One region of the Methylocystis sp. NC52PC genome, then DNA from elsewhere that is predicted to be linked to it. Evidence: predicted binding sites of a transcription regulator. Region 1 holds the regulator's gene; the other holds the start of a gene.

Region 1 (7,093 bases):
CAGGAAAAGGGCTCGGATACGGCGAGCCGCCTGCATCACAATTTCGGCATGGCGCGGCCCGAGGGCTATCGCAAGGCGGTGCGCCTCATGGAGCTTGCCGATCGTTTCGGCCTGCCGGTGATTTCGCTCGTGGACACGGCCGGCGCCTTTCCGGGCATTGACGCGGAGGAGCGCGGGCAGGCCGAGGCGATCGCCCGCTCGACGGACGCCTCGCTCCAGCTCGGCGTTCCCAATGTCGCGGTCGTGGTCGGGGAGGGCGGCTCGGGCGGCGCCATCGCCATCGCGGCGGCGAACAAGGTGCTGATGCTGGAGCATGCAGTCTACACCGTCGCCTCCCCCGAGGCGTCGGCCTCGATCCTGTGGCGCGATTCGGCCAAGGCCCAGGACGCGGCGACGAGCATGAAGATCACGGCCCAGGATCTGCTGAAGTTTGGCATCATCGATCTGATCGTCACAGAGCCGGCCGGCGGCGCCCATCGCGATCCGCCCGCCGCGATCTCAGCCGTGGGCGACGCGGTCTGGTCGGAGCTTTCCAGGCTGACGAACCTCTCCCGCGAGCAACTGCGCAACGCCCGCGCCGAAAAATTTCTCAATATGGGCCGTAAGCTTGACGAGAAGCGTTAACCGCGTTCGCTAAAATGCGCGGTTTCAGACCCCCGCGCTGGCGCCACGGACACCATATCGCCCAATGTCGGGACTAAGCAGCACACTGTGTTTCTACGTCCCGAGCCCTTGGTAAGGATTGGCTTACGCTGGATCGGATAGACATCGGCTCGGCGTGACCGGCGGGCCGGGACGCGAGAGGGGAGCTTGAGCGCATGACATTTCGGGTCTTGAAGCCGGCCGCGGCCGTCGCTTTCGCCGCGCTGTCCCTCGCCGCCTGCAACGACAGCGGCCTGTCGCATCGCTCGCTTGCGCCGGTTCCGCGCGAGACGCTCGCCTTAATGGAGAAGCTCGGCACCAGCAAGGACGCGCCGATGCTGATTCGCGCCTATAAAAAAGAGGCGGAGCTCGAGATCTGGAAAATGGGGTCGGATGGCAAATACGTCCACCTCAAAACCTTCCCCATGTGCCGCTGGTCGGGCCAGCTGGGGCCGAAGACGCGGGAGGGCGATCGCCAGGTGCCGGAGGGCTTCTATTCCATCACCCCGGCGCAGATGAATCCGAACTCCTCCTATTACCTGTCCTTCAACGTCGGCTACCCCAACCAGCTCGACAAGGCGCTCGGCCATACGGGCGGCACGATCATGGTGCATGGCGCCTGCTCCTCGGCCGGCTGCTTCTCCATGACCGATGCGCAAATCGCCGAGATCTACGCCATCGCCCGCGCGTCCTTCGAGGGCGGCCAGCAGTCCATTCAGATGCAGTCCCTTCCCTTCCGCATGACGGCCGAAAATCTGGCCAAGCACCGCCTCGATTCGAATATCGGCTTTTGGAGGAACCTCAAGGAAGGCAGCGATCACTTCGAGGTGACGAAGATGGAGCCGGAGGTCGCCTTCTGCGGCCGCCGCTATGTCTTCAACGCCGCGGCGGACGGCCGCATGGACCCGCTCGCGGCCTGTCCGCCCTTGAAGCAGGACCCCGAGATCGTGGCGAGCGTCTCGGCCAAGTCCGCCAAGGACGAAGAGAAAATTGCCGAGCTGTCGCAAAGCGTAAAGCCGGTGCGCGTCGTCTATCAGGATGGCGGCATGCATCCGAGCTTCCTCTCCAAGGTCGCCGAAACGAGCCGCCCGGAGGCAGTCGCGCCGCCGGAAGAGATTGCGCTCGACGACAAGACGGGGCGCGGCAAAGGCGCTCAGATCGCGTCGAAGTCGCCTGTCGTGACCATGGCGGCCGCCAAGGCCGCGGCGCCGACCCGCCCGGCGGAGGCGACGAGCGTCGCGCGGGCGCTTTCGGCGGACACGCGCCGCGAGATGTCGGCGCTCGCGGCGACGGCCGAGGACGGACCGACGTCGTCCATCAAACGCGCGCTGAAGCTGAAGAAATAGAGGGGCGGCCCCGGCGCCCTGCCGTGACAGAAGTCCGCCCGTGACAGCTGTCCGGGCACGGCGCCAGGCGACGCCAGGACGAGGGCGCGAAGGAGCGGGGCGTGCGACGGGGAGGACGAGCACCCCTCCACAGACTTGAAGCGCCTGCCACCCGATTTAGGACCGTCGCTCGTCCAACATAGGCTTTGCCGGCGGCGCGTTCAAGGAAAGGTCGACGGCTCCGCGCCCCTTCGCCCGCCGAGGCCTCCCCGCCATGCTGGAAAGGACCGCGCCGACGCGATTTACGCGCTCGGAATTTAGCAAAATCCGCTCCAACAGCGGCGGGGTCTTCGCGCGCTCCTCCCCCATTTGTGCTTGCGGAACGCAAAGAGAACGTCTAAGGTGTTCATGATTTGTTTGTAGCGCGGGGTCGGGACCTTGATCGGTCGACGCGCGGGCGGTTCTTCCGCGGACAGGGGCGTTTCATGCTGACGAGAAAGCAGAGTGATCTGCTCCGTTTCATTCACGAGCGGTTGAAAGAAACGGGCGTCCCGCCGTCTTTCGACGAGATGAAGGACGCGCTCGACCTCCGGTCCAAATCCGGCATCCATCGGCTCATTCTGGCGCTCGAGGAGCGCGGCTTCATCCGCCGCCTGCCCAACCGCGCCCGCGCGCTCGAAGTGCTGCGCCTGCCGGAGTCCGCGACGCCGCGGAGCGGGGGCGGCGCCCGCGGAGGCAAATTCGCCCCATCGGTGATTCAAGGCAATCTCGGCCGCGTGCGCCCCCTTGCCGAGCGTGAGGAGGAGGGGAATCAGCCGGTCGCCATCCCGGTCATGGGCCGCATTGCCGCGGGCACGCCGATTTCAGCGATCCAGAGCCGCAGCCATACGATCAGCCTTCCGCCTGACATGCTGTCCAATGGGGAACATTTCGCGCTCGAAGTGCGCGGCGACTCGATGATCGAGGCCGGCATTCTCGACGGCGACACGGTCATCATCAAGAAGCAGGACCACGCCGACACCGGCGACATTGTCGTGGCGCTGATCGAGGATGAAGAAGCGACGCTGAAGCGCCTGCGCAAACGCGGCGCCTCCATCGCGCTGGAGGCGGCCAACCCCGCCTATGAGACCCGGATCTTTGGACCCGACAAGGTGCGAATCCAGGGGAAGCTCGTGAGCCTGCTGCGAAAATATTGACCGGAGCGGCATCGCGTGCGCGGGAGCTTGCCATGGGCCGAGGCTTTCCCGGCTCGCACATAACTACGCATCGCAAGCGGCGAGGAGATCGAAAACCGCGCCATAGCCGCGAGTCGCTTCACTCCATCGATTCCGCTAGCTCCGCCTCGTCGCTCTCCTCATCCTCGGGCGCGGCGGCGAGTTTGACCGTTTGCTGCGGGCGAGGAGACCACGGGCGATCCTCGTCGACGCCGCGCGCCGTCGTCCACAGGGCGCCGCCTTCCTTCGGGAAGCGCAACGAGACCGCGCCTGTTTCGGCGAGCCTGATCCGGTCGATAATGAGCGGCGCGGCGCAACCTTCCGGCGCCCGCAGCGGCGTGACGACGATCGCCGCCCGAGCGCAATCTTCGAGGAAAGCCGCGCGCGCGGAAACGAGCGCCACGAAGCGCCCGTCCACGAGACGGCCAACGCAGCCGTAATCGTCGCAGGCGATCCCGCCTCTCGCCTCAGCGGCCGCGCGGCCGTCGGCGTCGGCGCGCAGCCATTGTTCAGCGGCGAAGGCGCCGGGTTTCTTGCCGAGCAGCGCCAGTTCGCCCGAAGGCAGGCGGATCGCTGCGGCGTCTCCCGTCCCCGCCACCGCCAGATCGAAGCCTGCGCCGCTCTTTGCGCCGATGAGCCCGATGAGGGCCAAGGGAATGGCGCTCGCGCGCAGCGCCCATGTCCGCCACAGCACGGCGGAGAGGACGGCGAGGGCGAGAAAGACGATCGCCCAGGGCGCAAAAGCCTTCACCTGCAGGCTGGCCCCCGGCGCGCTGGCGATGAGCCCGGCGAGCCAGGTGACGAGATGAATGCCCATCTCGAGCCAGCGCCAAACGAGGCCGTCGAGGCCGAAAGGGTACAGCGCCGCGCCGAGCAGCGCGCAGGGCACGGCGAAAAATTCGATGATGGCCAGAGTGAGCGGATTGCCGATCAGCACATAGGGGCTGAGTTCGTGGAAATCATAGGCCATGAAGGAGGCGGTGGCGGACGTCGCGCAAAGCGTTGCGACGAGCGGCGCGCCGGGCCCGTGCAGCAGACGATCGAGGAGGGCCTCCCGCCATTCCGAAAAGCGGCCCGGCGCGGAGATCATCGGACGCTTGGCATGGCTTCGCGCCAGTGCCGCGCCGCGCCATTCATAGACGGCGATGAGCGCCGCGACGGCGGCGAAGGAAAGCTGGAAGCTCGCGCCCAGGATCGCCTCGGGCTCGAAGGCGACGACAAAGAAGACGGCGAGCGCGAGATTGCGCATCGAAAGCGACGGACGATCGAAGAGAACGGCCGCGAGCATGATCAGCGTCATGACGAGCGCGCGCTCCGTGCCGACGCGCGAGCCCGTGCCGATGTCGTAGAGAACGGCTCCGACCATGGCGAGCGCCGCCGCCCACTTCTTAATGGGGTAATTGAGCGCGAGCGTCTGCGACGCGGCGAGCAGGCGACGAAAGCCGACGAAGAAGATGCCGGCGACGAGCGTCATCTGCATGCCTGAAATTGTGACGATATGAAAAATTCCGGCTCGACGGATCAGGTCCTTGGCGTGCTCGGACAGGAAATCGCGTTTGCCGGTCACCATCGCCGCCGCAATGGCGCCGGCGTCGTCGCCGATGATCTTATAAATGCGCAGCGCGAGGTCGTTGCGGACACGGTCCACCGCGGCGAAGAAGCGCAGCGACGCTGGCGCGGGGTCGGGAGGCGGCAGGGTCTCGACGCGGCCGAGCGCGCTGCCGACTCCCCCTAACCGCGCGAAATAGGCGTCGCGGGCGAAATCATACCCGCCGGGCAGCGCCGCGCGGGCGGGCGGCATCAGGCGCGCCTTGAGGCCCACGAAGTCGCCGGCGGCGAAGCGCGGCGTTCCGCGCGTGGTGAGGCGCACGCGCGCCGGGACGACGTCGCCCGGCAGGCCTTCGGCGCTGGCGACGGACAGAACGAAGCGCGCCCCCGTCGGGCGCAGGTCCAGTTCCTCGACGAAGCCCGTCAGTTCGCCCACGCCGATTCGCGGCACGACTGGCGCGGCGACGCGCGCCGTGCGCCATGCGCCGGAACCGAACCCCGCGGCGACGCAGGCAAGGGCAAGGAAGAGCGCATGGGCGCGCGCATGGCGGCGGCGCGTGACGACGGCGAGAAGAGTGAAGACGGCGAGCGCGCCGAAGCAGAGAGCGAGCGAAGGCTCGCGATTAGCGCTGAAATAGAAGACGACGCCCGCGATGCCCGCGACGGCGCGCCACAGAAACGGCCGTCTGAGCTCCGTCTCTTCGGCATAGGCGTCCCGCAGCGCCGCGGCGAGCCGGTCGAGCCACGGCGCAAGTGACAGCGCTCGCCCGCCAAGCTCCCGATGTTCAGCCGCCCGCGCCTCGCTCATCCCCGCCCCCGCAAGGGCGACTGTAATGCCGATGGCGGGCGCGCGCCAACGCCAAGATTACGCTCTCGCGCGGCTCTTGCGCTTTCTGCCGCCCCGCGGCCCCTGGTCCGGCGCGTGGGTCGGCAGGTCCTCGGCGCGCATGTAGCGCACGCCGAGGAAAAACAGGATTTGCGCGTCGCCAATCGGCGGCTCGCTTGGGCGGCGCGGGCTCCTTTCGCGCATCTGGAAGGCGACGACCTCCCCCATATCGACCTCTTTGCGGCGGCTCTGGCCCAAAATGAATCAGGCGTTAACAGGATTAGGGGTCGGCGAGGGTTAATGTTCCGTCAACGACCGCGGGCTAGTCTCGATGCTCAAGTCGCGTATGCGTTCGAGCGAGCAGCCCATCCATGCAGCCAGATAAGTCAGAGCGGCGGATCGACCATGCCGCGCTCTTGCGCGCCATCGTGGATCAGTTCGTCGAGCGGCAGATGCATCCGGTCGGGGACGTCAAGCAATTCGAACAACTTGCGCTCGGTCTCATCGACATTGTCGACGCCGACTCGGCGGCCCCCATCGTCAGGCCGCTCTGCATTCATCCCGAGACGCCGGCGTCAATTTTCGATTGTCTCCTCGCCAAGGGCGGGGCTTGCGCGGAGCTTGCCCTGCAGTTTGCGCCCGACCTTTCCCACGCTGATTTACGCGCCGTCGCACAAGGCGGCTCTCCGGCGCTCGCCTGCGCGGTCGCGCGGCGCGGCGGTCTCGAACGCGATATCGTGGAGGCGCTCGTCCAGCGCGGGGAGGCGGAGACGTTGCGCGCCCTTGCCGCAAACTGGCGCTTGCGTTTCGAGCCGGCGGCGCGGCGCGCGCTGGCGCAGGCGGCCCGCGACGACTTGTCCCTCGCGCGCATCTTGCTCGACCGCGACGATTTCGGCGCCGACAGCGAGGGGCTCTTTCTCGCGGCGACGCGCCACGAGCGCACCGAGATTATCTTGAACGCCTGCCGGCGCGCGCTTTGCGCCGGGATGGCGGAGCGCGCCGCCGCCGATCCGGCCGTGACGACAAAGCTCGAAAGGGCTGCGCTCGACGATGACTCGGGGGCCATGGCCGCGGCCCTCGCCGAAGCGCTCGACTGCCGCAAGACGCGCGCCCTTGCCATTCTGGGCGACGTTCAGGGGGAAGCCCTCGCCCTGGCGCTGACCGCGCTCGGCGTCGATGCCGACGCGGCCTCGCGCATCTTTCTGGCGCTCCCCGAGCAGGGGCGCCGGGCGCCGACCCTCGCCGCGCTCGTGCGCGCGATCCCGCAGCGCGCCGCCAGAGAGATCGTCGCGGCGATGACGGGGAACGCGAAGGGCGAGCGCGAGACGATGCGTCGCGCCGGCAAGCGCGACGACCTCCCTTCGCCGCCCGCCCGGCGGCGCGCCGCGCCACAGGGCGGCTCCGCGCCGCTGCGCAAAGCCGACCGCGCCTGAGCGTCAGGCGGCCAGATCGACGAAGACGCGGCCGTCGCGGTCTTCGATCTCGATAATCCAAAGGTCCGGGTCGAATATCATTTCGCGCTTGAGACGCGCCTCGGC
Region 2 (7,093 bases), 1.5 Mb from region 1:
CAGCCGCCTCGGCCAAGAGATCGCGCCACATCCGATAGGGATCGTCAAACACTGCTTGACCCAGATCTTTCTCGACGATCGCCGACGCCAAGAATTTGAGGCCGTCGGGGATCGTAAGCGCATTTTCCAAATAGAGCAGGCGAACCCCAAGGGCTTCGCGGCCCATCACCGACATGGCCGCTGCTATCTCGATATTATCACGCCGGCCCTGGCCCGGGCCACAGACGCCGACGAAACACTGCCGCCAATGGTCCGGATCGCTGTCGTCCCGAAACGCCTGGAAACTACGTCTGAGCGAGTCAAAAGCCGCTTGACCAACGGCTCTGATGACTTCTTCGAGCTCCCCCTTGACCCGCCGTAAGGCGGCCGGAAGTTGATCATGCGTCGCCGCCTGGCCGGAACACCAGAGATCGGACAGATCTCGTAGTTCAGTCAAAACGACCCGCGCTGGAATGGCCAATTCGACAGGCAGTTCAGCGGAAACCCGCTCGATGGCCTGGCCTAGCGCTGCGTTCAGCCGCATTGCCGCCTGCAGCGCCAAGTCGGCATCCTGGCGCCGCACCAGCTGGCCCCAGGTCCCGTGGGCGCCGAGGACGGCATGCATCAATCCTTTTGCCTTCGGAAGCATCTCGACCGGCTGATAGCGCTTCACGAGCTCGCCGCATTCGACGCGCCAGATCTCGCCAGTTCCGATCAGGGTGAGCGCGGCAAGCGGAAGCTCCGCCAAGAGCTGATCGCGATTGGCGCCATAAAGCGCACGGAAGGTCAAATTGAGGCTCGCGACGGGATCGAGGGGACCGTCCGCTTGACCGGATTGCGGAGGAAAATCCGCTGATGCGCCAGCATTCATGCATTAACTCCCACCCCAAAGGGAAGATGGAATAAGGCCCGACTTTTAGGCGATTGCAACACTATTCGACCCGAAACTGTGCGCTGTGGGCATGTCTTGTGGAAGCCTCGCAGCGGCGCAGCGTGAATTAATGTGGCGCGTGCGAGCGGTGTTTGACAGATTCCAAGCGAAGGAAAGATCGCGACATGTGGCTATGGAATGAAAAGGCCCCGACAACAGCCGTCTTGCTTGCGGCGTTAGCAATGTCGGCCTCCTTCGCAACGCAAGCCCAAACGCCACAGGCGAGCTATGGCCCGATACCCGACCATGTATGGAGCTATATGCAGGGCCGGTCCTGGCGGCCAGACCTGCCCTGCGCCCAGCGTGGGGATCTCGTGCTGATGCGCATTCCTTACCGGAATTTTCACGGGGAGACGCAAACGGGCGAAATGGTCGTGGCGCGCAAGGTCGCTGCGCAGGTCGCCGAAATCTTCGCGGAAATTTACAGAAGCGGCAAATTCCGCATCTTCCAAATGCGTCTCATAGACGACTTCGACGCTGATGACGACAAGTCGATCGCGGCGAACAACACGAGCGGCTTCAATTGCCGGCTGACCGATCACGGCGGGCTTTCGAAGCATGCGCTCGGCCTCGCGATCGATATCAACCCGGTGCAAAACCCCTACCGAGAAGGAAGTTCGACCGCCCCAGAGGCTGGCAGGGCTTACGACCAGCCAGACGAGCGGCGCAGCGACATTTTGGGGATCATAACCGAAGGCGACGTCGTTACCCGGGCCTTTGCGCGACGCGGGTGGTCATGGGGCGGAAGATGGAAACACACGGTCGATTACCAGCATTTTTCCTTTGGCGGCCATTGACTATGCCGTCGAGGCGCGAGCGCTCGTTTTTGTTATATTTAGAGCCGGCGATTGATCGCGCTTTCGCACTTTGCGCCTATCCCGCTGCTTGATTCTGCGCCGTGCAAACAGCGTAGTAATCATAGAGGGGCGACGTCAATTCGCGGCCGGGCCAGTAAGCCCGATGGAGATCGGCTAGGGTGGCGGTCTCGATCACCCTGAACCCGCAGGAGGCTCCGAGCGCCTCGGGGTCGTTGATCCCATAGGTCCAAGGCGCTCCCATCGCCGCAAAACGCTGGACCACATCGGCTATCTCCGGGTCGCCCGTCCTGCCTTCAATCACCGCCTCGGCCAAATAATCAAAGGAGATCGTACAGCTTCGAACATTGCGCGCAAGGGCGGCAAGGACTTGCCGGACCGATTGGTCGCTCAGATACATGCTGTTTCCCTCCCATATGACAAAAGTGGAAAGGGCGACGTTGAAGTCACGGCATGTCAGCCGATCGATGATCGAGCCAGTCAGGTAGTCGCCGCTTATGAATGTCGTATTCGGGTCGATGTTACGCTCTTCGAGCCTGGCTTTCTTGAAGGCCTGGATCCCAGGGGCGTCGATTTCGAAGAAGACGACGCCGGGCGCCGCCATCCTCTGCGGCCTTGTGTCGAGGCCGGCGCCCAGAATCACCACTTGGCGGCATCCCTGTCGCAATTGTTGATCGAGCTTATCGTCGAAATATCGCGTTCTAAGCCTCACATTGTTCCTTATCGGGGGGAAGGACCGAGAAATATTCGCTGCCGCCTTTTTTGATTCCTCGTCGAGAAACAGGCCGACGAACCGGTCATGATAAAGCGGATGCGGTTCCCCGTTCTCTTCATTGCGGAATTCCGCCACGACAAAGGCCGTGCCTTCGACAGTGTGAATCTGTGTCATCCCGGGCCCTTTCAATTCGACTCGCGAAGGATCGCGCCGGGGGCGCCGGACCCCTTCAAGCCATAGCGTAGCGATGAGCAGCGCGCCGTCTTATTGCGAACAAAACAAGAAAAGACACAAAATGCTCCTGCAAATGGGTGATTCGCACTTGTCTCACGGCCATCTCGACAAACTCAATAGCGAACAGCGGCGCGCCGTCGAGCACGGCCTGGAGGCGCAGGGCAGGATCGACTGCCCGCCCCTGCTCGTCATCGCGGGCGCTGGCTCGGGGAAGACCAATACGCTCGCCCATCGCGTCGCCCATCTCGTCGCCAATGGCGCGGATCCGCGCCGCATTCTGTTGCTGACTTTTTCGCGCAGAGCGGCAATGGAGATGACGCGGCGCGTCGAGCGAATTTGCGGCGATGCGCTCGCCTCGAAGGGACGAGCCAGGGAAGCAAAGGGAGCGATCCTGCCTTGGGCCGGCACTTTCCACGGCGTCGCCGCTCGGCTGCTGCGGGAATATGCGCTCCAGATTGGGCTCGATCCATGTTTCACCATCCATGATCGAGAGGATTCAGCCGATCTCATTAATTTGGTTCGTCACGAGCTTGGCTTTTCGAAGACCGAACGGCGTTTCCCGACCAAGGGAACGTGCCTTTCCATTTACTCGCGATGCGTCAACGCCGAAGCGGACATCGACGCCGTCCTGACGACGTCTTTTCCCTGGTGCGCAGGTTGGCGCGAGGAGTTGAAGCGGCTTTTCGAAGCCTATGTCGAGGCAAAGCAGGCTCAGAACGTGCTCGACTACGACGATTTGCTGCTCTACTGGGCCGAGATGACGAACGACCCCATTCTCGCGGCCGAGATGGGCAGGCGCTTCGATCACATTTTGGTCGATGAATATCAAGACACCAACGCCGTTCAGTCGTCTATTCTTCTTGCCTTGAAGCCCGACGGACGCGGGGTGACGGTCGTCGGCGACGACGCGCAGTCGATCTATTCGTTCCGCGCGGCGACGGTTCGCAACATTCTCGATTTCCCCGCGCGCTTCGATCCGCCGGCCAAAATCGTCACTTTGGAACGCAATTATCGCTCGACGCAGCCGATATTGGCGGCGGCAAACGCCGTTATCGACCTTGCGCGCGAACGCTTTGCCAAGAACCTTTGGACCGAACGGAATTCTGGCGGACGGCCATTGCTTGTCGTGGTCGGCGACGAAGCCGATCAGGCCCGCTACGTCGTCGAGCGGGTCCTCGACAATCGGGAGGCTGGCGCCGCCTTGAAGCAGCAGGCGGTGCTGTTTCGGACATCGCATCACAGCGGGCCGCTGGAAGTGGAGCTGACCCGCCGGAACATCCCCTTCGTCAAATTCGGCGGGCTGAAATTCTTGGACGCGGCCCATGTCAAGGATCTGCTCGCGCTGCTGCGCTTCGTCGAGAACCCGCGCGATCGCGTCGCAGGCTTTCGCTTGATGCAGCTCCTGCCCGGCATGGGGCCAAGCACGGCGACGCGACTTCTCGACGGCATGAAGGAAGGTGCGGATCCGCTGGCGGCGCTCGCGGCCGTGACCGCGCCCGCGCGCGTCGGCGCCGACTGGCCCCTGTTCCTGGCTTTGATCGACCATCTCAAAGCCGGCGCGGCGGGTTGGCCGGCTGAAATCGGATATTGCCGGGAGTGGTACGAGCGGCAGCTCGACCGCATCTACGACGACGCGGCGACGCGGCGCGCCGATCTGGTCCAGCTCGAGCAGATTGCGAGCGGCTACCCGTCGCGGGAGCGCTTTCTGACCGAATTGACGCTCGACCCGCCGGACGCGACGAGCGACGAAGCCGGGCCGCCCCATCTCGACGAAGACTTCCTCATCCTCTCGACGATCCATTCAGCCAAGGGGCGGGAGTGGAAATCAGTTTTTCTCCTCAACGTGGTCGACGGCTGCATTCCGTCGGATCTCGCGACAGGAGCGTCGGCGGAAATCGAGGAGGAGCGCCGCCTGCTCTACGTCGCCATGACCAGAGCGAAAGACGATCTTCACCTCGTCGTCCCGCAACGATTCTATACGCACGGCCAGCACCCGCGCGGGGATCGCCATGTCTATGCGTCTCGCACGCGTTTCATAACAGAAGAGATTCTGCCTTTGCTAGAAGTCGTGTCCTGGCCGACGCCCACGCCACAAGCCGCCGAGGCGAGGTCCGCGCGGAGCGTAAGAATAGACGTCGGCGCAAAAATGCGCGGCATGTGGCGGTGAAGGATCGCTGCGTGGAAGCTGCACAATAGCGGTTGCGGCTCTCTCTCCTGGCGATCAGGGCATCGTCCATTCTTGCAGAAGCTTTTCGGTTTTCACGATGCGAGCAAAGCAGGAAAGGGGCATAAGCGAATTGGAGCGCGACGCCGAGATTTCGTCGACATCGGCCGCACCCAGGGGCACGGCGTCGCTGACGACAATCATGGGATGTCCCGTCAGAAAGCTGTCGATCGCCGTCTCCATGACAAGGCCTTCCAGATCATCGCTAACCAGAATGAGCAACGGTCCGCCGAGATCTTCGAAGAACCTGTTGAAGCGCGAACTGCGAAACAGCGACTGCCCTTGTGGCTGAAAGACGAGATCGCCCGGGCGGGGCCTGACCAGCGGATCGGAATATTCGTGACAGTCGTTCCGCGAAGCCCAGCAGCTTCCGAGCGTCGCCGGGGCGTCGAACTGCGCGCGCGCGCATTCCTGGACGTCTTGGGCCGCCAGCGAGGCATGTTCGACGAACATGAGAGGCAATTCGGCGTTCTCCCACTTCTCAATCAGCGTTACGCCATTTGCTTCGAGCTTGCTCGGCTGCAAGGCCCTCCCGGTTTTTCGCGGGAGGGCCGGACGGTTGGCGATAAAAATCAAAAGGGCTCGCATTGAATGACCGGTCCAAATGTCTCTATGAAAATTCATTGTCGCTTTCCGGATGAAACCCGCCCCGAGACCACATTATCCGTCGTCGGATGCAAGGGACGATGGGCGGAGAGCTCCAAAATGCCGGGACGCTCCCAGTCTCCTTCGGGTCGAAGGATCACCATCGGATCGCTGGCGATCGAGATGGCGTCCGGCAAGGGTTCGAGATCGAGGTTCATCTCCGTGTAATTGAAACCGGAGAAACGGAACGGCTCCCGGTTTTTCATGGGCTTCGCCCCAAAGCGCGCCCAAAACGGCTCGAGCCCCTCGCGCGCATGGCCGTAGGCCCGTCGAAACCCCTTGCGCCGCGCGTGTTCGAGGCCCGTTCGAACAAGCTGAAAAGCGAGCGATGTCGGACGAAAATTCTTTCGAACCGCAAGACGCTCCAGCTTGACGAAATCATGGAAAAAGCGAACGCGCAGACATCCAGCAGGTTCGTCGTTCCAGAAGCCGATGAAATGCGTGGCGCAGTGGTCGTTGCCGTCGAATTCCTCGGCGAAAGGGCAATCTTGCTCGGCGATGTAAACAGCCGAGCGGATGGCGTAAACCATAAGCAAGTCATCGAGGCCGCGAGCGACTCTCACGTAAGTTTTCTGGTTCCGGCGCGGGGGGATTTTGTCCTCGGCGAGCGCATACTCGTAACTCACAAGAACCTCCTACTGCTTTGTCCAATTAGAGACGCTTCACGCGGCGGTAAGCCCAGAGCGACGCCGACGGGCTGGAGTCGGCCAACGGACGAAAGCCCGTCTTGACCATGAATTGCTCGCCCTTCAGCGTCGCTGGACGAGCATAGATGTCCGCCTCGGCATGGGCCGGCCCGCGAAGCAGATGCATGATGTTGCCCATCGCGCCGATGACCGAGCCCGGCAGACACATGGCCCATGCGTATAGGGCCGCGGCCTTCTCATCCCCGCGAGCGAGCAGGCGCGTATTCGGGCTGGAGATTGGAAACTCTCCCTCGACCAGGGCCTCGAAACCCGCCTGGTTGAGAAACAGGAAGGCGATGCTGCCGACGACGCCGCGCTGCTGGCGGATCGCCAGAATGCTCCGCGAGAAATACTGAACGGTTAAAATATCTCGATACGCTGTTTTAATTCCTGGAATATATTGCGAAGTTACATCCATAAGCTCCTGAAGCTCTTCGATTCTCGCCGGCGCGACCGTGAACCGACGGCTCGAAGGGAGATTATCGAGCAACCAGTGCTGCGCAGACGCATCAGGAGAATAGGCCACGCTTGTGAGAGTCATTGTGTGGGGTCCGGATTAATGTCATTTCTAGGTAGAAATGTACTGAATGAGGCCGGACGATGCCGCCTAAAACATTACATAGCCGCGCTGCAAAAACGCATCGGCCCACGACGGCTGAATATCCGACGCCGTCCTGGGATGATCTGCGGCTGTTTTTGAACTGCGCCGAACTTGGCAGTTTCCGTCGCGCGGCGAAGGAGCTTGGCATTGATTCCGCGACGATGGTGCGTCGGATTTCGCGGCTCGAGGACTTGATGGGGCAGCGCCTGTTCCTGCGCGCGACTGGCGGATTGAAGTTGACTGAGGAAGGCCGGAGAATTCTC

What was found. Region 1 encodes LexA, which represses DNA repair genes until DNA is damaged. Its sites were predicted from a motif close to TGTTCNNNNTGTGTTCNG; they were not measured.
Region 2: a site for LexA is predicted at 2,710-2,727, ahead of ACETII_RS07055 (ATP-dependent helicase). Genes of this name have one in related genera too.

Annotation. Positions count from the first base shown of each region.
Region 1 covers NZ_CP170127.1:2,517,763-2,524,855, forward strand. The annotation lists gene ACETII_RS14140 (acetyl-CoA carboxylase carboxyltransferase subunit alpha) at 1-624, shown strand, start outside; gene ACETII_RS14145 (L,D-transpeptidase family protein) at 819-1,988, shown strand; gene lexA (transcriptional repressor LexA) at 2,453-3,163, shown strand; gene ACETII_RS14155 (ComEC/Rec2 family competence protein) at 3,282-5,537, opposite strand; gene ACETII_RS14160 (hypothetical protein) at 5,595-5,783, opposite strand; gene ACETII_RS14165 (DUF2336 domain-containing protein) at 5,927-6,988, shown strand; gene ACETII_RS14170 (DUF1491 family protein) at 6,992-7,093, opposite strand, start outside.
Region 2 covers NZ_CP170127.1:1,065,427-1,072,519, forward strand. The annotation lists gene ACETII_RS07040 (hypothetical protein) at 1-652, opposite strand, end outside; gene ACETII_RS07045 (M15 family metallopeptidase) at 1,093-1,707, shown strand; gene ACETII_RS07050 (class I SAM-dependent methyltransferase) at 1,784-2,614, opposite strand; gene ACETII_RS07055 (ATP-dependent helicase) at 2,748-4,841, shown strand; gene ACETII_RS07060 (hypothetical protein) at 4,896-5,423, opposite strand; gene ACETII_RS07065 (GNAT family N-acetyltransferase) at 5,519-6,136, opposite strand; gene ACETII_RS07070 (hypothetical protein) at 6,195-6,770, opposite strand; gene ACETII_RS07075 (LysR family transcriptional regulator) at 6,830-7,093, shown strand, end outside.